4 regions of the Kluyvera sp. 142486 genome follow, and region 4 is predicted to be linked to each of the others. Evidence: predicted binding sites of a transcription regulator. Region 4 holds the regulator's gene; each other region holds the start of a gene.
The links. Region 4 encodes PurR, which represses purine synthesis genes. Its sites were predicted from a motif close to CANGCAAACGTTTGCNTG; they were not measured.
Positions count from the first base shown of each region.

Region 1: gcvT (glycine cleavage system aminomethyltransferase GcvT) is a predicted target of PurR. The motif match lies at 2,881-2,898, and genes of this name have one in related genera.
Region 2: tusA (sulfurtransferase TusA) is a predicted target of PurR. The motif match lies at 2,028-2,045, and genes of this name have one in related genera.
Region 3: ACLGE8_RS03120 (nucleoside-specific channel-forming protein Tsx) is a predicted target of PurR. The motif match lies at 2,641-2,658, and genes of this name have one in related genera.

Region 1 covers NZ_JBKHUI010000014.1:109,709-114,590, forward strand. Annotated here, with positions in the region: gene pepP (Xaa-Pro aminopeptidase) at 1-166, shown strand, start outside; gene ubiH (2-octaprenyl-6-methoxyphenyl hydroxylase) at 163-1,341, shown strand; gene ubiI (FAD-dependent 2-octaprenylphenol hydroxylase) at 1,363-2,565, shown strand; gene gcvT (glycine cleavage system aminomethyltransferase GcvT) at 2,958-4,052, shown strand; gene gcvH (glycine cleavage system protein GcvH) at 4,079-4,468, shown strand; gene gcvP (aminomethyl-transferring glycine dehydrogenase) at 4,590-4,882, shown strand, end outside.
Region 2 covers NZ_JBKHUI010000003.1:151,355-156,236, reverse strand. Annotated here, with positions in the region: gene ACLGE8_RS04875 (MFS transporter) at 1-593, shown strand, start outside; gene ACLGE8_RS04870 (DcrB family lipoprotein) at 627-1,184, opposite strand; gene ACLGE8_RS04865 (7-cyano-7-deazaguanine/7-aminomethyl-7-deazaguanine transporter) at 1,257-1,922, opposite strand; gene tusA (sulfurtransferase TusA) at 2,105-2,350, shown strand; gene zntA (Zn(II)/Cd(II)/Pb(II) translocating P-type ATPase ZntA) at 2,587-4,797, opposite strand; gene ACLGE8_RS04850 (lysoplasmalogenase) at 4,876-4,882, opposite strand, start outside.
Region 3 covers NZ_JBKHUI010000002.1:177,780-182,661, forward strand. Annotated here, with positions in the region: gene ribE (6,7-dimethyl-8-ribityllumazine synthase) at 1-161, opposite strand, end outside; gene ribD (bifunctional diaminohydroxyphosphoribosylaminopyrimidine deaminase/5-amino-6-(5-phosphoribosylamino)uracil reductase RibD) at 247-1,350, opposite strand; gene nrdR (transcriptional regulator NrdR) at 1,354-1,803, opposite strand; gene ACLGE8_RS03115 (DUF3251 domain-containing protein) at 1,955-2,497, shown strand; gene ACLGE8_RS03120 (nucleoside-specific channel-forming protein Tsx) at 2,796-3,659, shown strand; gene yajD (HNH nuclease YajD) at 3,894-4,241, opposite strand; gene secF (protein translocase subunit SecF) at 4,357-4,882, opposite strand, start outside.
Region 4 covers NZ_JBKHUI010000001.1:304,144-309,025, forward strand. Annotated here, with positions in the region: gene ACLGE8_RS01505 (C40 family peptidase) at 1-28, shown strand, start outside; gene sodB (superoxide dismutase [Fe]) at 152-733, shown strand; gene ACLGE8_RS01515 (MFS transporter) at 815-1,981, opposite strand; gene ACLGE8_RS01520 (YnhF family membrane protein) at 2,142-2,231, opposite strand; gene purR (HTH-type transcriptional repressor PurR) at 2,526-3,551, shown strand; gene punR (DNA-binding transcriptional activator PunR) at 3,570-4,481, opposite strand; gene punC (purine nucleoside transporter PunC) at 4,595-4,882, shown strand, end outside.

The sequences.
Region 1 (4,882 bases), on a different contig from region 4:
GTACATTGCGCCAGACGCGGACGTGCCGGTGGAATATCGCGGTATCGGTATTCGTATCGAAGACGATATTCTCATTACTGAAGAGGGTAACGAGAACCTCACCGCGAGCGTGGTGAAGGATGCGGATGCCATTGAAGCGTTGATGACAGCGGCACGTCAGCTATGAGCGTGATTATTGTCGGCGGCGGTATGACCGGCGCCACGCTGGCGCTGGCTATTTCGCAGCTGACGGCGGGCCGTCTTCCGGTGCACCTGATAGAAGCGGCGGATATTCACGCCGCCGAACATCCTGGCTTTGATGGTCGGGCGATTGCGCTGGCGGCTGGTACCTGCCAACAGCTGGCGAAAATCAATTTATGGCAGGCAATTGCCGACTGTGCGACGCCGATTACCACCGTGCACGTCAGCGACCGCGGCCACGCCGGTTTTGTCACCCTTGATGCCCAGGATTATCGGCTATCAGCGCTCGGCAATGTGGTAGAGCTGCACGATGTGGGCCAGCGGCTGTTTGACCTGCTGCGCCATGCGCGCGGCGTCACACTGCATTGTCCATCACGCGTGGCGCAGGTCGAGCGTCAGATTGACGGCGTAAGCGTGACGCTGGATAACGGCGAAACGCTGCGCGGCAAACTGTTGGTTGCGGCCGATGGCTCGCGCTCCACGCTCGGCGAGCAGTGCGGTATAGCCTGGCAGCAGGAACCGTATAATCAGGTGGCGGTGATTGCCAACGTCTCCACCGCCGTGGCGCATCAGGGGCGGGCGTTTGAACGTTTTACCGAGCATGGCCCTATCGCCATGCTGCCGATGTCGCAGAACCGCTGTTCGTTAGTCTGGTGCCATCCGCTGGCACGCCATGACGACGTGCTCAACTGGTCAGACGCTGAGTTTTGCCGTGAGCTACAGAAAGCGTTCGGCTGGCGTCTGGGACGGATTACCCAGGCTGGCGTGCGCAGCGTGTATCCGTTATCGCTGACTACTGCAACTCGAACGGTATCGCACCGCCTGGCGCTGGTGGGCAACGCGGCGCAGACGCTGCACCCGATTGCTGGACAAGGTTTTAACCTCGGCATGCGCGACGTCATGACGCTGGCGGAACATCTGGCAAGCGCGCATGAGGCCAATCAGGATATTGGCGACTATTCGCTGCTGTGTCATTACCAGCGCCAGCGTGCGGAAGATAAAGCCGCCACGATTGGCGTCACCGACGGGCTGGTGCATCTGTTCGCCAACCGCTGGGCACCGCTGGTAGCCGGGCGCAACGTGGGCCTGATGACGATGGAATTATTTACCCCTGCACGCGATGTGCTGGCACAGCGGACGCTGGGCTGGGTCGCCCGCTAATCAGCAGTTTAAGGAGTTAATGTGCAAAGTGTTGATGTTGCCATCGTAGGTGGTGGAATGGTTGGGCTGGCGGTAGCCTGCGGTTTACAGGGCAGCGGCCTGCGGGTTGCCGTGCTGGAACAGTCGCTGCCGCAGGCGCTTGCCGCCGATGCGCCGCCTGCGCTTCGCGTCTCCGCCATCAATGCGGGCAGCGAAAAGCTGCTCACTAAGCTGGACGTCTGGTCGGCAATTACTGCCCAGCGCGCCAGCTGCTATCACGGCATGGAAGTGTGGGATAAAGACAGCTTTGGCCGCATTACGTTTGATGACCGCAGCATGGGCTATAGCCATCTCGGCCATATTGTTGAAAACGCGGTGATTCACCACGCGCTGTGGCAAAAAGCCGAGCGCAGTAGTGACATCACGCTGATGGCGCCCGCTGAACTGCAGCAGGTGGTGTGGGGCGAGAACGACGCGTTTCTGACGCTAAAAGATGGCAACATGCTGACCGCGCGTCTGGTGGTTGGCGCGGACGGCGCGAACTCCTGGCTGCGCAGTAAAGCGGATATTCCGCTGACCTTCTGGGACTATCGTCACCATGCGCTGGTGGCAACCGTTCGCACCGAAGAGTCGCACGACGCGGTGGCGCGCCAAAGCTTCCACGGCGAAGGTATCCTGGCCTTCCTGCCGCTCTCCGACCCGCATCTTTGTTCGATTGTCTGGTCGCTGTCGCCACAGGAAGCAGAACGGATGCTGCAGGCCGGGGACGCTGAATTTAACCAGAAGCTGAACATCGCCTTTGATAATCGCCTGGGGTTGTGCAAGGTCGAAAGTGAACGTCAGGTGTACCCGTTGACCGGGCGCTATGCGCGCCAGTTTGCCGCCCATCGTCTGGCGCTGGTCGGCGATGCGGCGCACACCATTCATCCTTTGGCTGGGCAGGGCGTGAATCTGGGCTTTATGGATGCCGCCGAGCTGATTGAAGAACTGCGTCGTCTGCATATGCAGGGTAAAGACATTGGTCAGCATTTCTATCTGCGTCGCTACGAGCGTAGCCGTAAGCACAGCGCCGCGCTGATGCTCGCGGGGATGCAGGGCTTCCGCGAGCTGTTTGCTGGTGAAAACCCGGCGAAAAAACTGCTGCGCGATCTCGGCCTTGCGTTGGCTGATACGTTGCCCGGCGTGAAGCCGCAGCTGATTCGTCAGGCGATGGGCCTGAACGACCTCCCAGAGTGGCTTCGTTAAGTCGCTCACACTTTTACTCCCGGTGGTTCTACCGGGAGTCTCCTCCCTCATTTGAAAAATTCTAATTTCACGCCATTTTTCGCATTAGTTTTATTAATCCATGCGTTTTCATGTTACGGAAAACTCGCCCTGTTTTACGCATAAAATATTATCTTATGCTGAATTGTTAACCATTGTTGTTAATTAAATGTGGTGTGTTTCGCTTTTTTGCAGTCGATTCCTCTGTATGCTTTTTCGCGGCTTTTGGTCATAAGCTAATGTGATGTCCCCTTTTTCAGGATGGTTTACCACGATGTTCGGTGGTAAGTTCAGGGAAAAGAGAACGTTTGCGTCGGTGCCCGAATGGGCGTCGGCGTTTGGTTTTGTGGTGCGATATATTCAACGAGGACATGATGGCTCAACAAACGCCTTTGTATGACCAGCACGTGTTATGTGGCGCGCGTATGGTGGATTTCCACGGCTGGATGATGCCGCTGCACTATGGTTCGCAGATTGATGAGCACCACGCGGTGCGTACCGATGCCGGGATGTTCGATGTGTCACACATGACCATCGTCGATCTTCACGGGCCACGGACCCGAGAGTTTCTACGCTATCTGCTGGCAAACGACGTTGCCAAGCTTACCAAGCCCGGCAAGGCGCTCTACAGCGGTATGCTAAATGCATCGGGCGGCGTGATTGATGACCTGATCGTTTACTACCTTACCGAAGATTATTTCCGCCTCGTCGTTAACTCCGCCACCCGCGAAAAAGACCTCTCCTGGATTACCCAACACGCTGAACCTTATGCCATCGATATCACCGTCCGTGATGACCTGTCGCTGATTGCCGTACAGGGGCCGAACGCGCAGGCGAAAGCCGGCACGCTGTTCACCGATGAGCAGCGCCACGCCGTTGAAGGCATGAAGCCGTTCTTTGGCGTGCAGGCGGGTGACTTCTTTATCGCCACCACCGGTTACACCGGCGAAGCGGGTTATGAAATTGCCCTGCCAAAAGAGCAGGCCGCCGATTTCTGGCAGAAACTGGTACAGGCAGGCGTGAAGCCTTGCGGTCTGGGCGCGCGCGATACGCTGCGTCTGGAAGCTGGGATGAACCTGTACGGCCAGGAGATGGACGAAAGCGTCTCCCCGCTGGCAGCCAACATGGGCTGGACCATCGCCTGGGAACCGGCCGATCGCAACTTTATCGGTCGCGACGTGCTGGAACTGGAGCGTGAGAAAGGTACTGAGCAATTGGTCGGCCTGGTGATGACCGAAAAAGGCGTCCTGCGCGGTGAACTGCCGGTGCGCTTTACCGATGCCCGCGGCAACGCGTGCGAAGGTGTGATCACCAGCGGGACTTTCTCGCCAACCTTAGGCCATAGTATTGCACTGGCTCGCGTCCCTGCTGGGATTGGCGAGACGGCGATCGTGCAGATCCGCAACCGCGAAATGCCGGTCAAAGTGACAAAACCTATTTTTGTGCGTAACGGCAAGGCCGTCGCGTAAGCCCTTTTTATTCTGGAGATTTTTTGATGAGCAACGTACCAGCAGAACTGAAATACAGTAAAGAACACGAATGGCTGCGCAAAGAAGCTGACGGTAGCTACACCGTTGGTATCACCGAGCACGCACAAGAATTACTGGGTGACATGGTCTTCGTTGACCTGCCGGAAGTCGGTGCGACCGTTAGCGCGGGCGACGACTGCGCCGTGGCGGAATCCGTTAAAGCGGCATCCGACATCTATGCGCCAATCAGCGGTGAGATCGTTGCCGTGAACGAAGAACTGGGCGACTCGCCGGAACTGGTGAACAGCGAACCCTACGTGGGCGGCTGGATCTTTAAGATCAAAGCCAGCGACGAAGCGGAAGTTGCCGCCCTGCTGGATGCAACCGCATACGAAGCCCTGTTAGAAGACGAATAAGGATTTGCTCCCTCTCCCTCTGGGAGAGGGCCGGGGTGAGGGCGAGTTTGCGCCGTCACCCCAAACCTCTTCTTCGAAGAGGAAATCTTAAAATCACCGCACGTTTCAGGAACCATCGCTCATGACACAGACTTTAAGCCAGCTTGAAAACCGTGGCGCGTTTATTGAACGTCACATCGGGCCGGATGCCCAGCAGCAGCAAGAGATGCTCAAAACAGTTGGCGCGGATTCATTAAACGCACTGATTGCGCAGATCGTGCCGAAAGATATCCAGCTTGCTACGCCGCCGCAGGTTGGCGAGGCCACCACCGAGTTCGCCGCGCTGGCGGAGCTGAAGGTGATTGCCGGTCGCAACAAGCGCTTTAAGTCATACATTGGCATGGGTTACACCCCGGTACAGTTACCGCCGGTTAT
Region 2 (4,882 bases), on a different contig from region 4:
GTGCGGAAGTGAAAGCCAAAAAGGGCAAGCCGATGTCTTTTCGCGCGGTGCTAGGGCGCGTCTGGCCTTACGGAATGGCGCTGGCACTGGCCTCCGCGGGCTTTGGGGTGATCGCCACCTTCATTACCCTGTTTTATGACGCGAAAGGCTGGGACGGCGCGGCGTTCGCGCTCACGCTGTTTAGCTGCGCATTCGTAGGGACGCGTCTGCTATTCCCGAACGGTATCAACCGCCTGGGTGGGCTGAACGTGGCGATGATCTGCTTCTCGGTGGAGATTGTCGGCCTGCTGCTGGTGGGTGTGGCTGATACGCCGACGATGGCGAAAATCGGCACCTTCTTCGCAGGGGCGGGGTTCTCGCTGGTGTTCCCGGCGCTGGGCGTGGTGGCGGTGAAAGCCGTGCCGCAGCAGAATCAGGGCTCTGCGCTGGCAACCTATACCGTGTTTATGGATCTATCGCTGGGTATTACCGGGCCGCTGGCAGGATTGATGATGGCGTGGATGGGCATTTCGACGATTTACATTGCCGCCGCGGGGCTGGTGGCGGTAGCGCTGCTGCTGGGGTGGCGGCTAAAAAAACGGCCTCTGGCGTAAGCACGCGAGAGGCCGTTTATCGGTCAGCCAAACTTAGTTGATGACCAGCGTATTGATGATTTTCTCAGCGTCAGACTGCGCCTGCTGCTGGTTGTCCGCTGGCAGCGTGATCTGCATGGTCAGCAGCTTGCCATCGATTTTACCCAGTACGACGGAAGAGTACGCGGTCTGCCCTTTAGCAGAGATGATGCTGTCGAGCTGCTGCAGCGTGTGGCCCTTCACGTCGATAGATTTATTGGTCACCACCTGCAGCTGCGGGTCGCGGCTGCGCTGCTGATCTTCAAGACGTTTTGCCAACACCGCTAAATCTTCGGTGGTGTCGTCGCCAACGATGACGATGACCGCTTTCATGCCGGTGGCGTCAGAGTAGACGTGCATGTTGTTGCTCTGGGTGCCCAGCTTACCGCTCTGGTCGGTCATCCCGGCCGGCAGCGTAAAGTTCAGCTTACCGTCTAACAGATTGATTGCCTGACCTGCGGCATCGCTTGCGGCTGCAGAACCTTGTGCAGGGGTGCTGGTGTCGCTGTTGTCACAGGCCGCAAGGCCCATTACCAGCAGGCCAATACCAGCATATTTCACCAATTTGCGCATTGACATCTTCCTTTCGATAAATAGCCATAACGGCTCATCTGCGTATCTTATCACAACCCGTGTAATGAACCCTTAACCAGGCTGCATTGCTGACAAATCAGATTTATCTGCCAGCCTTTTCAATAGCATATTCAGCAGCACGCCGTACATCGGCAGGAAGAAAACAATGCTGATCAGCACTTTAAAGCAGTAGTCCACGAGGGCAATTTCTACCCAGTGCGTCGCCATAAACGGGTCGGTGCTGCGCCAGAAGGCGATAAAGAAGAATGCCAGGGTATCGCTGATGTTGCCGAACAGCGTGGAGGCCGTCGGTGCAAGCCACCAGTGGCGGCTTTGACGCAGGCGGTTGAACACGTGCACGTCAAGGATCTGCCCCAGGGCATAGGCCATAAAGCTGGCGGCGGCGATACGGGCCACGAACAGGTTAAAGTGCGCCAGCGCACCGAAGCCCTGCCATTCGCCCATATAGAACAGCGACGAAATCACGTAGGAGATCATCAGCGCCGGGGCCATCACCGCGAAAACGATACGGCGAGCCAGCGGTGCGCCAAAGATCCGCACGGTCAGGTCGGTTGCGAGGAAAATAAACGGAAAGCTAAACGCGCCCCAGGTGGTGTGGAAGCCGAAAATAGAGACCGGCAGCTGCACCAGATAGTTACTGGAGGTGATCACCAGCAGGTGAAATAGCGATAGCCAAACCAGCGCATGACGGCGCTGTAAGGAGGTAAAGGGAGTCATATTGTACCTTTTTAGTGGTTGGGGTGAGGGAACCCAATAAGTCTGCAAACCCATTGCAGGGGCGGAATGATACTGCTTTCCTGTTTCATTGCAATGGTTGTTTTTCGCGCAATCGTTAACCTGGTTGCGTTGAGGCTGGGTCAGCGTAAACTAAGCGCGTTTTTTCTGACGATGAGATGCTCATGACCGATTTGTTTTCCAGCCCCGACCACACCTTAGACGCGCAAGGGCTGCGCTGCCCGGAACCGGTAATGATGGTGCGTAAAACCGTGCGGACGATGCCGGTGGGGGAAACGCTGCTGATTATTGCCGACGATCCCGCCACCACGCGTGATATCCCTGGCTTTTGCCGCTTTATGGAACATGAGCTGATTGCTCAGCAGACCGAGTCAGTGCCGTATCAGTATTTGCTGCGTAAGAGCCATTAATCGACACCACACCCTGTAGCCCGGCCAAGCGCAGCTCCGCCGGGAATGCACCGAACCAACCCGGGGTCGGCGTAAACGCCTCGCCCGGGCTATATGTCCCGTAGCCCGGCCAAGCGTAGCGCCGCCGGGAGTGCACCGAGCCAACCTGGGGTCGGCGTACACGCCTCGCCCGGACTACATGTCCCGTAGCCCGGCCAAGCGCAGCGCCGCCGGGGAAAGGCACCGAACCAACCCCATTACGCGCTAAACTTCCCGCGAAGTAACCGCAGCGCGTTCAGCGTCACCAGCACCGTCGCACCGGTATCTGCCAGCACCGCCAACCACAATCCGGTCATGCCGAGCAGCGTGGTGATAAGGAAAATCCCTTTCAGCCCCAGCGCAATGGCGATGTTTTGTCGAACGTTAGCGTGGGTGGCGCGAGCCAGGCGAATCATCTGCACCAGCCCGGTCAGGCGGTTATGCGTCAGCGCCGCATCGGCGGTTTCCAGCGCCACGTCGGTACCGCTGCCCATCGCGATGCCCATCGCCGCCGCTTTCATCGCCGGAGCGTCGTTGATCCCATCACCCACCATCGCCAGCGGCCCCTGAGCGTTCAGCGCCGTCACTTCACTGACCTTATCGGCAGGCAGCAGGTTCGCGCGATAGGCCATCCCTAACTCATCGGCAATGGCGGCGGCGGCACGTGGGTTATCCCCGGTCAGAATGATGCCCTGAATGCCTAATTCACGCAGGCCATCGACCGCCTGACGCGCCTCCTGGCGCACGGTGTCTCGCAGCGCGACAATTCCCAGCAGGGTATCGTCTCGAGTGACGAGCACCACGGTGTTGCCCTGGCTTTCCAGCCGTTGGATCTCAGCCTGATGATCCGGCGTCGGGAACTTGCCCGCCGCGCAGATAACAATGCGCAGCCCATCGACGTTGGCTTCAATACCGGAACCGACGAGCGTACGCTGCTCAACAGCCTGTGGAATGGTCAGCTCACGCTGCTGCGCCTCGCGCACCACGGCCTGCGCCAGCGGGTGGGTAGAACCCTGTTCCACCGCAGCAGCCAGCGCTAGCAGATTTTCTTCGCTCAGTTCGGCGGTTGGGATAATCGTTGTCACCTGCGGTTTGCCGAGCGTCAGGGTGCCGGTTTTATCAAAGGCTATCTGGGTGATGCGACCCAACTGCTCCAGCGCCGCACCGCCTTTAATCAGCGCGCCGTGACGCGCAGCGGTGGCAAGGCCTGAGGTAATGGCTGCTGGAGTCGAGATAACCAGCGCACACGGGCAGCCAATCAGCAGCAGCGTCAGCCCTTTGTAGATCCACTCCTCCCATGAAGCGGCAAACAGCAGCGGCGGCACCAGCGTCACCAGCAGCGCGACGGCCATAATCGCCGGGGTATAGATGCGGCTGAAACGGTCGATAAAGCGCTCGATAGGCGCGCGACGTTCCTCGGCCTCTTCAATCAGACGCAGAATACGGTCGATGGCGCTGTCGCCAGGTTTTGAAATAACGCTCAGCTGTACCAGGCGGTCGGCGCTGGTGGCCCCTGCCGGGACGCTCTCGCCCGCGCTGCGTTCCACCGGAATGGACTCGCCGGTTAACGCGCTCTCATCAAAGCTGGCGAACGGGGTGATGAGCTTCCCGTCGGCAGGCAAGCGCCCACCGGCGACCACTTCAATGACGTCGCCCGGCTGGAGATCCTTCTGCGCCACGGTTTCACGCTGGCCGTCACGCACGCGCACGGCGGTGTCTGGCTTCAGCGCCATCAGCGCGCTCACGCCCTGGCGCGCGCGGTTTGCGGCCCAGCCTTCCAGCCTTTCACCGATTAAGAACAGCAGCAGCACCATCGCCGCTTCCGCCGTCGCACCGATAAACAGCGCACCGATGGCCGCGACGCTCATTAGTGTTTCAATGGCGAACCAACTGCCGCTTTTCATCAGGCGCAGCGCCTGGCGAGCGATAGGGTAAAGGCCGACCAGCGTGGTGGCGATAAACGCCAGGTTACCCAGCGGATGGTTGAACTGCTCCAGCCCCCAGCTAATGGCCATCATCACGGCAAGCGCGATAAGTGGCAGGTTCTCCCGCCAGCGCGGGGTGTTCTCTTCCGCCTTTGGTTCGCTGTCGCTACGCAGCGAATAGCCTGCGGCGCTCACCGCTTTCTCCACCTGAGCGCGGATGTCGTCATCGGCATCAACCAGCAGCTTTTCGGTGGCGAACAGCACTTTAACCTGCTTCACGCCAGCGACCTGGCTTACCGCCGTTTCGACTTTACGGGCGCAGGCGGCGCAGTCCATGCCGTTGACGACCCAGCTGTAACGGGCGTCCAGCGTTGGCTCTACCATAGGTTCAGCCGTTGCGCATTGGCTTTCGCAGGAGCAGTCGTCCTGCGACTGTGGCGCAGGCGCGAGCTTAAAGGATGAAAATTGGGGGGCTTTATTGTGACGAGTCTCTGGAGTCGACATCGTATCCTCCGATTAATGATCGTTGCTTCATTAAGCGCAGCATACACTCTGGAGTCGACTCCAGAGTCAAGCAGGAAATTACAGG
Region 3 (4,882 bases), on a different contig from region 4:
ACCCAAACAACGGTGATGTTTTCATCTTTAACCTGACCAATGCGCTTGAGGGCGTCGATAGCACCTTCCAGCAGGCTGTCATTGATAAAGTTGTTGAAACGCGCGATGGTGATGGCGACGCGAGCGTCCGGGGTAGCAACGTTAGCTTCAATAATGTTCATACTCTTCCTTTGGGTTCATTTGCCCCGCAGGGGGGCGGATTTTATCATAATATTCTGGGCGCTGCTTCCTCTAATTAGGAAAGCCTCACGCAGTGGTTAAATGCAGGCACACATCCGGGCCCACCTGGCGTATCTCGTTGAATTTGAAATGGGGGGCGTCGGCCAGTTTCTCAAGGCCTGGCAGCATACATAATCCGCGCGCATCACTTCCTAACAGTTTAGGCGCGATATAGACGATAAGCTCGTCAACCAGCCCCGCCTGAATCAACGCGCCGGCAAGCGTTGGCCCCGCCTCCACCCAAATGCTGTTAATCTGCTGTTTGCCCAGCTGCATCATCAGCAGCACCAGATCGAGATGGCCGTTGTGCCCCGGTATTTTCAGCGTTTGTACGCCCTCCGGCCAGACACGGGTATCGTCCTTCGTGCGCGCAAACAGCGTTTCACCAGGTTGCTGCACAATACGGTGCTCCGGCGTCACGCGGTTGCCGCTATCGATAACGATACGCAGCGGCTGACGCAGATTTTCCTGCGGGTAGAGCGCCTGCGTTTCGGCATTGAGCTCGTCCCAGCGCACGGTCAGTGCCGGGTCGTCTGCCAGCACCGTGGCGCTGCTGGTTAAAATGGCGTGGCTTTCCGCGCGCAGGCGCTGCACGTCGCGTCGCGCCTGCGGCGAGGTAATCCACTGGCTTTCACCGCTGGCCATCGCCGTGCGGCCGTCGAGCGACGCGCCAAGCTTCAGCTGGATATACGGGAAACCGGTACGCATCCGCTTGAGGAAGCCTTTATTCAGCGCTTCAGCTTCGCTCATCATCAGACCGTGGCTGACTTCAATACCCGCCTGCTGCAGACGATACAGCCCGCGCCCCGCGACCTGCGGGTTAGGGTCCTGCATGGCGGCAACGACGCGGGAAACGCCCGCGGCGATCAGCGCGTCACAGCATGGCGGTGTGCGGCCATGGTGACTGCACGGTTCTAGCGTCACGTAGGCGGTAGCGCCTTTGGCTTTGTCACCCGCCATGCGCAGCGCGTGCACTTCCGCATGCGGTTCACCAGCGCGATAGTGGAAACCTTCGCCGACAATCTCGCCCTGATTGACAATCACGCAGCCCACGCGCGGGTTGGGATGAGTAGTAAAGCGACCGCGTTGCGCCAGTTTTAGCGCGCGCGCCATGTACATTTCATCGTGCATAGCTTAGTCCTGTAAGCGGGCGATCTCTTCGCCAAATTCTTTAATATCTTCGAAGCTGCGGTATACCGACGCAAAGCGGATATAGGCCACTTTATCGAGCTTTTTCAGCTGTTCCATAACCAGGTTACCCAGCAGCTTGCTCGGCACTTCGCGTTCACCGGTCGCGCGCAGGTGCGATTTGATATGGTTAATCGCCATTTCCACATCATCGGAACTGACCGGACGTTTTTCCAGCGCGCGCAGCATACCGCTACGCAGCTTATCTTCATTAAACGGTTCACGCACATCGTTGCTTTTCACCACGCGCGGCATCACTAGTTCTGCCACTTCAAAGGTGGTAAAGCGCTCGTTGCACACCAGACATTGCCGGCGTCGGCGAACGGAAGAACCTTCTCCCACAAGACGGGAGTCAATGACTTTAGTATCTACGGCGAAACAGAATGGGCAGTGCATACGACGTCCTGACGATGAGGTGATGGGAATCTATTTTACCCTGAACTGCGGATACAACAAAGGCGCAGCGCTTTTTGAGACAAAGGATCGATGCCAGATGCCATATTGCGCGCTACCATTGCGTTATCCCGAAGAGAAGGAAACAGACAGCATGACAAGACGTTACCTAAGAATCGCCCTGCTGGGAAGCCTCGTCAGCCTGAGCGCCTGCGCGCAGCAGTCTGAAGTCAAGCAGATGCACCAAAGCATCAGCGCGCTCAGCACCGAGATGACGCAGCTCAATAAAGAGACGGTGAAAATCACCCAGCAAAACGCGCTGAATGCGAAATCAACGCGCGGTGTCTACCTGCTTCCCGGCGCTAACACCCCTGCCCGTTTGAACAGCCAGGTGGGCACCCTCCGCATGTCATTGCGCAATATCGCCGCTAACGCTCAGGGCACGGCGGTCACGCTGCGCATTCAGGGGGAATCGAACGAGGCGCTCCCGGCCTTCACCGGCACCGTAGAATGGGGCCAGATTCAGGGCACAACCGAGCAGTATCAAGAGGTCAACGTGCAGAATCAGCTCTTCTCCGCGCCGGCAAGCGTGCTGGCACCGAGCGACGTCAATATCCCGCTGCAGCTTAACGGTGTTACCCCCGATCAGCTCGGCTTTGTTCGTATTCACGACGTGCAGCCTGCCAACGCACAGTAACCGTTCTACAGGGGGAAGTTGTAACAATACTCCCCCTGAATTCGCCTTCTCTGTCCCCCGCCTGAAACACATTTCTCGTATGTAAACATTTGCAATAATTCACCCCATCAGTACAATCGCGGCGTCTAAACTACGCAAACGTGAACGCAATCGATTACGCGTTTGAAAAATGTGTGAACTGTGACTGATTTTCGTGAGCAAGGATTCATATAATAGGCTCGCAGAAACACGAAACATTTAGAAAAACTTCGGTGATAAAAATCACTCTCTTTCGATTTTTTTTATTAGTGGCACAAATATGAAAAAAACATTATTAGCAGCCGGTGCTGCACTGGCGCTCTCCGCATCTTTCACTGCTAACGCAGCAGGCGACTCTCAACCTCAGTATGTTTCCGACTGGTGGCATCAGAGCGTAAACGTGGTGGGTAGCTATCACACCCGCTTCTCGCCAAAGCTGAACAACGACGTATACCTGGAATATGAAGCGTTTGCCAAAAAAGACTGGCTCGACTTCTACGGCTACATCGATATTCCTAAGACCTTTGACTGGGGTAACGGCAACGATAAAGGCGTATGGTCTGACGGCTCCCCAATGTTCATGGAGATCGAACCGCGCTTCTCTATCGACAAGCTGACCGGTGCTGACCTGAGCTTTGGTCCGTTCAAAGAGTGGTACTTCGCGAACAACTACATCTACGATATGGGTGACAACAAAGCCAGCCGCCAGAGCACCTGGTATATGGGTCTGGGTACCGATATCGACACCGGCCTGCCAATGGGTCTGTCCCTGAACGTGTACGCCAAATACCAGTGGCAGAACTACGGCGCCGCGAACGAAAACGAGTGGGATGGCTACCGCTTCAAAGTGAAATACTTTGTGCCAATCAGTGACCTGTGGGGCGGTAAGCTGAGCTACATCGGCTTCACCAACTTCGACTGGGGTTCCGATCTCGGTGACGAACCGAACCGTACCAGCAACTCCATCGCGTCCAGCCACATCCTGGCGCTGAACTACGATCACTGGCACTACTCCGTGGTCGCTCGTTACTTCCATAACGGCGGTCAGTGGCAAGGTGGCAATACCCTGAACTGGGGCGAAGGCGATTTCAGCGCCAAGTCTACCGGTTGGGGTGGTTACTTTGTTGTAGGTTACAACTTCTAAGTTCGATACCGCAAAACAGGCCAGAGGTTTCCCTCTGGCCTGTTTCGGGCGCATACTGCCACGCGGGCGGCAGGGCCATCGGGGATAAAGCCCCCGCAACACTGCGCCTCACCGGGAGACCCGGCTTGCCGCTGATTCTACTCTGCTCACCACTATCTACATGACGTAAAAACAAAAAAATCCCGACCTTGCGATCGGGATTCCAGCAACGGTGTACGCGTTACAGCACGTCGGCTATTTCTTTTTGTTCAGCATCGCTTTCAGGTCAGCGAACGGGTTGTAGGTCGCCTCGCCCACGTCTTTCTGCGCATCTTCCCCGGCGACAACCGTGGAACCGTACTGGTCAGCCTCGGTGTATTTCGAGTGTTCGTGATCGTGACAGAACAAGCACAAAAGCTCCCAGTTGCTGCCATCTTCCGGGTTATTAGTGTGGTCGTGGTCCATATGGTGAACCGTCAGCTCACGCAGATTGGAGTAAACGAACTCGCGAGAACAACGCCCGCAGACCCACGGGAACAGTTTCAGCGCTTTTTCACGGTAGCCGCTTTCCAGCCGCACATAGTTTTTTGGGATGATGGCCATAATGACTCGATATGTCGTGTTCAATGTAAGGGAATACGCACAGTCTAAATGGGCAATAAAAAAGCCGCAACACCCTAAGGCGTTGCGGCTTTATTCGTGCGCTAAGTGCGGCAGGTTAAGGCAGAATTGACGGCTGATCCGCCCCTTCTTTCTCGACTTTCTGCTGCAGCATATGTTCACGCTTCATACCCAGCTTCAGCGCCAGCGCCGAGGCTACGTAGATAGACGATGCGGTACCGATGGAGACACCGATAAGCATAGTCAGCGAGAAGCCTTCCAGTACCGGGCCACCGAAGAGGTACAGCATCAGAATAACCACTAACGTGGTACCGGACGTAATCAACGTACGGTGCAACGTCTGGGTCAGCGACACGTTAAAGATTTCGTACGGCGTACCGCGACGAATCTTGCGGAAGTTTTCACGGATACGGTCAGATACCACGATACTGTCGTTCAGCGAGTAACCGATAACCGACATCAGCGATGCCACGATAGTCAGGTCAATCTCGATATGGAACAACGACAGGATCCCGAACGTAATGATAACGTCGTGCGCCAGCGCGATAACCACACCTGCCGCCAGTCGCCACTCAAAGCGGAAACCGACGTACACCAGGATAGAGATCAGCGCCACCATCAGC
Region 4 (4,882 bases):
CGTTGTGACACCAAAGACAATTCGTTAATCACTTACCCCGTTTGTTAATAAACGGGGTAAGCTTATCTTTTATCTCACCTTTTAATTTGCTACTCTATCCCTACTCAATGCATGGTTATTGAGTGTACAAATATAATAAAGGAGAGTAGCAATGTCGTTCGAATTACCTGCATTACCGTATGCCAAAGACGCTCTTGTTCCACACATTTCTGTGGAAACCCTGGAGTATCATTACGGCAAACACCACCAGACCTATGTCACTAACCTGAACAACCTGATCAAAGGTACGGCGTTTGAAGGCAAAACGCTGGAAGAGATCGTCCGTACCTCTGAAGGCGGCGTGTTCAACAACGCAGCGCAGGTCTGGAACCACACCTTCTACTGGAACTGCCTGGCACCTAATGCCGGTGGCGAACCAACTGGTGCCGTCGCTGATGCGATCGCTAAATCCTTTGGTTCCTTCGCTGAATTCAAAGCACAGTTCACCGATGCCGCAGTGAAAAACTTCGGTGCGGGCTGGACCTGGCTTGTGAAGAAGGCGGATGGTTCTCTGGCTATCGTTTCAACGTCTAACGCGGCAACCCCGCTGACCACCGATGCGAAACCACTGCTGACCGTTGACGTGTGGGAACACGCTTACTATATCGACTACCGCAATGCGCGTCCAAACTATCTGGAGCACTTCTGGGCTCTGGTGAACTGGGCGTTTGTGGCTGAAAATCTGGCAGCGTAAGCCAAAAAATAACCCGGCATCGCCACGCTCCGCCGGGTTATCTCGTATCACGCAGAAGGTCTCCCTTCTGCGTTTTTGTTTTTACTGGCTGGCCAGTGCCTCTTCACCACGGGAACGGCCGCTCAGGAATACCACCAGCAGCGCCAGCGCGGCAACCATCGCCCCCATAACCGGCACAAAGCTGTAACCCAGACCACCGGAGATCACCGCTCCGCCCGCGACAGCACCCAGTGCATTACCCAGGTTGAACGCCCCGATATTCACCGAGGAAGAAAGACCCGGCGCTTCGTGAGCCACGCGCATCACGCGCATTTGCAGCGGCGGCACCACCGCAAAGGTTGCAGCCCCCCACACCACCATACTGAATGCCGCGCCCACCTGCGTTTGCGCAAGGAACGGGATTGCCAGCATGATTGCCATCAGCAGCAGCAGGAAGCCTTTCAGCGTACCGCTTACCGAACGGTCGGCAAATTTACCGCCAAGGTAGTTACCGATAGAGAAGCCTACGCCAATCAGCACCAGCATCAGGGTAATAAAGGCTGGCGTGGCGTGAGTTATCGTCCGCAGCACCGGTGAAATATAGGTATAGAGCGTAAACATCGCCCCCGCGCCAAGCACGGTCGTCAGCAGTGCCGACAGCACCTGCGGGCGCACTAGCACTGAGAGTTCGCGCTTCACGTCCGGCTTTTCACCTGCCCCGCCCTTCGGCAGAGAGAACCACAGCCCCAGAATGGCAATAATGCCAAGCCCTGCCGTTGCCAGGAAAGACATCCGCCAGCCAATGGTTTCGCCAAGCCAGGTTGCCGCCGGCACGCCACCAATATTGGCAATGGTCAGCCCCATAAACATGGTTGCCACGGCGCTGGCCTGCTTATGCTTCGGCACCACGCTTGCAGCAACAACGGAGCCAAGGCCGAAGAATGCGCCGTGGTTAAGGCTGGTGATAATACGTGACAGCATCAGGGTGGTGTAGTCCGGCGCCATCGCCGAAAGCACGTTGCCGAGGGTAAAAATGGCCATCAGGAAGATCAGGGCGTTTCGACGGGCACGATGTGAAAGCAGCAGCGTCATCAGCGGCGCACCAACCATCACCCCTACGGCATAGGCGCTGATCAGCATCCCGGCTGCGGGAATGGAGACGTCCACACCTTTTGCAATCACCGGCAGGAGACCCATTGGGGAGAATTCGGTCGTCCCGATGCCAAAGGCCCCAATGGCTAACGCCAGTAAGGGAAAGTTAATTTTCATGCAAATGCTCCGGTTAGCCGCACGACAGACGCGGCATGTCGATAATGGGCAAAAGCATGACATCAATCACATAAAAACAGAAGTGTACAAAACAGCAAAAGATTATTGCTAAATGGGTAACAATCAGACAGGAGGGAGCGAGTGCCCCCTCGCAGAGGAATTAATGCAGTACAGCAGTCAAACCTGCGGCAACGATCAGCGCAAGGGTAATGACGGTGGTGGTGAGTGACATCTTAAGTTCGGTACTCATCAACTTTTCTCCTTTTTATCGCTACAGCAAAACTGAGCTAGCTCATTTTTACACAGTATTGCGCAAAAATCTTCACAGATTTAGCAGGATGTTTGTTTTTACTCTTCCACTTTGCGTCAGGATAAGTCAAAATTCGACGCTTATTTATAAGCGTACCGGCCATTGACCCCCTCCTGTCGTCCTGTATCGTTTTCCCGGCGAATCGCAATCCACAAAATTGCGTCAGGGTGTGTGAAGGCAAACGTTTTCCTTTCGATTTTATCAGGGGCAGGCCAGGGTCTGGAGTGAGATGGAATGGCAACTATTAAAGATGTAGCGAAGCGCGCAAACGTTTCCACTACAACCGTATCACATGTAATTAACAAAACGCGTTTTGTCGCCGAGGAGACGCGTGAAGCCGTCTGGGCGGCGATCAAAGAGTTGCACTACTCTCCGAGCGCCGTTGCCCGCAGCCTGAAGGTGAACCACACCAAATCGATTGGTTTGCTGGCAACCAGCAGCGAAGCGGCCTACTTTGCCGAAATTATCGAAGCCGTTGAGAAAAACTGCTTTGAGAAAGGTTATACCCTGATTCTGGGCAACGCCTGGAACAACCTGGAAAAACAGCGCGCCTACCTGTCGATGATGGCGCAAAAGCGCGTGGATGGCCTGCTGGTCATGTGCTCCGAATATCCGGAATCCCTGTTGACGATGCTCGAAGAGTACCGACACATCCCGATGGTGGTGATGGACTGGGGCGAAGCCAAAGCGGACTTCACCGACTCGGTTATCGATAACGCCTTTGAAGGCGGCTATATCGCCGGTCGTTACCTGATTGAGCGCGGTCATCGCGATATCGGCGTCATCCCTGGCCCACTAGAGCGCAACACCGGCGCAGGTCGTCTGGCGGGCTTTATGAAAGCGATGGAAGAAGCGCAGATCAACGTACCAAAGAACTGGATTGTGCAGGGCGACTTCGAGCCAGAATCGGGTTATCGCGCAATGCAGCAGATCCTGTCCCAGCAGCCGCGCCCTACCGCTATCTTCTGCGGTGGTGACATTATGGCGATGGGCGCACTGTGCGCCGCGGATGAGATGGGTCTGCGCGTGCCGCAGGACATTTCGCTGATCGGCTATGATAACGTGCGCAACTCACGTTTCTTCACCCCGGCGCTGACGACCATCCACCAGCCGAAAGATTCGCTTGGTGAGACGGCGTTTAACATGCTGATGGACCGTATCGTCAGCAAGCGAGAAACCTCGCAGTCGATTGAGGTGCATCCGCGCCTTATCGAACGTCGCTCCGTGGCCGACGGCCCGTTCCGCGACTATCGCCGCTAAGCGTTACCCACGGACACCCTACTCGGGTGTCCGCAGCCATTCCTCATTTAACGTCTCGCTATCCCCCAGATATTCCAGCAGCCAGCTTAACGCCGGCGACGCTTCGCTTTGCTGCCACGTCAGGCAACAGGCGGCATCCGGGAAGGGGTTCTCAAGCTGTAGCGCCACCCATGCCCCGCTATCCAGCCATGGCTGCGCCAGATGCCCCGGCACCATCGCCGCACAAAGCCCCGCCGAGATACAGGTTTCCGATGAGGCCCAGTCCGGCACCACCACTCGCTTCTGGTTATCGAGCAGCCAGGTCGTTCGCTTCGGTAACGATCGCGAGGTATCTTCACGCACCAGCGACGGCCAGTTGCGCAACACATCATCGCTGAGCGGGCCTTCCATCTGTGCCAGCGGATGGGTACTCGCCACCACGCAGTGCCAGTTGAGCATCCCCATATCGCGGAACGCGAAGCGACCACCGACCGGGATCGCCTGGGTGGCGCCAATCGCCAACTCTACGCGACCATCGGCCAGCGCATCCCAAACGCCGTTGAACACTTCCTGGTAAACAATCAACTCCACGTCGCTAAAGTGACGGTAGAAATCGACAATCAACTGCCGGGTTCGCTGCGGCTTCACGATATTATCGACGGCAATCGCCAACTGCCCTCGCCAGCCGTTGGCGATTTGCTGGCACTGCTGACGGGTGATCTGCATTTTTTTGATAACAGACCTGCCCTCTTTCAAAAACCAGGCTCCAGCCGGGGTAAGTTCAACGTCCCGATGACGACGTCCGAACAGCGGTACTGCCAACCATTCTTCAAGTTGACGCACCGTATAGCTGACCGCAGAAGGCACGCGATGAAGCTCCTGCGCCGCAGCGCTAAAGCTGCCGTTGCGCGCCACCGCATCAACCACCTCCAGAGAATATTCAGACCACATTTTATGCCTTCAAATATTTTGAATCCATGACTCAAATATTAGCGTTTCACAAGCCGTTATGCACTCTCTACACTCAGCGGCATCGTTTATTCATGATAAAAAGGGCGAAATTAATGCAACCTGGGAAAGGATTTTTAGTCTGGCTCGCGGGGCTGAGCGTATTGGGCTTTCTGGCTACCGATATGTATCTCCCCGCCTTTGCCGCCATTCAGGAAGACCTGCAGACGCCGGCATCAGCCGTAAGCGCAAGTCTCAGCCTGTTCCTGGCCGGTTTTGCCGTCGCGCAGCTCCTCTGGGGGCCGCTGTCAGATCGCTACGGTCGCAAGCCGATTCTGCTATCCGGGTTAACCATTTTCGCTATCGGCTGCATTGGCATGCTGTGGGTGCGCGATGGCACCACG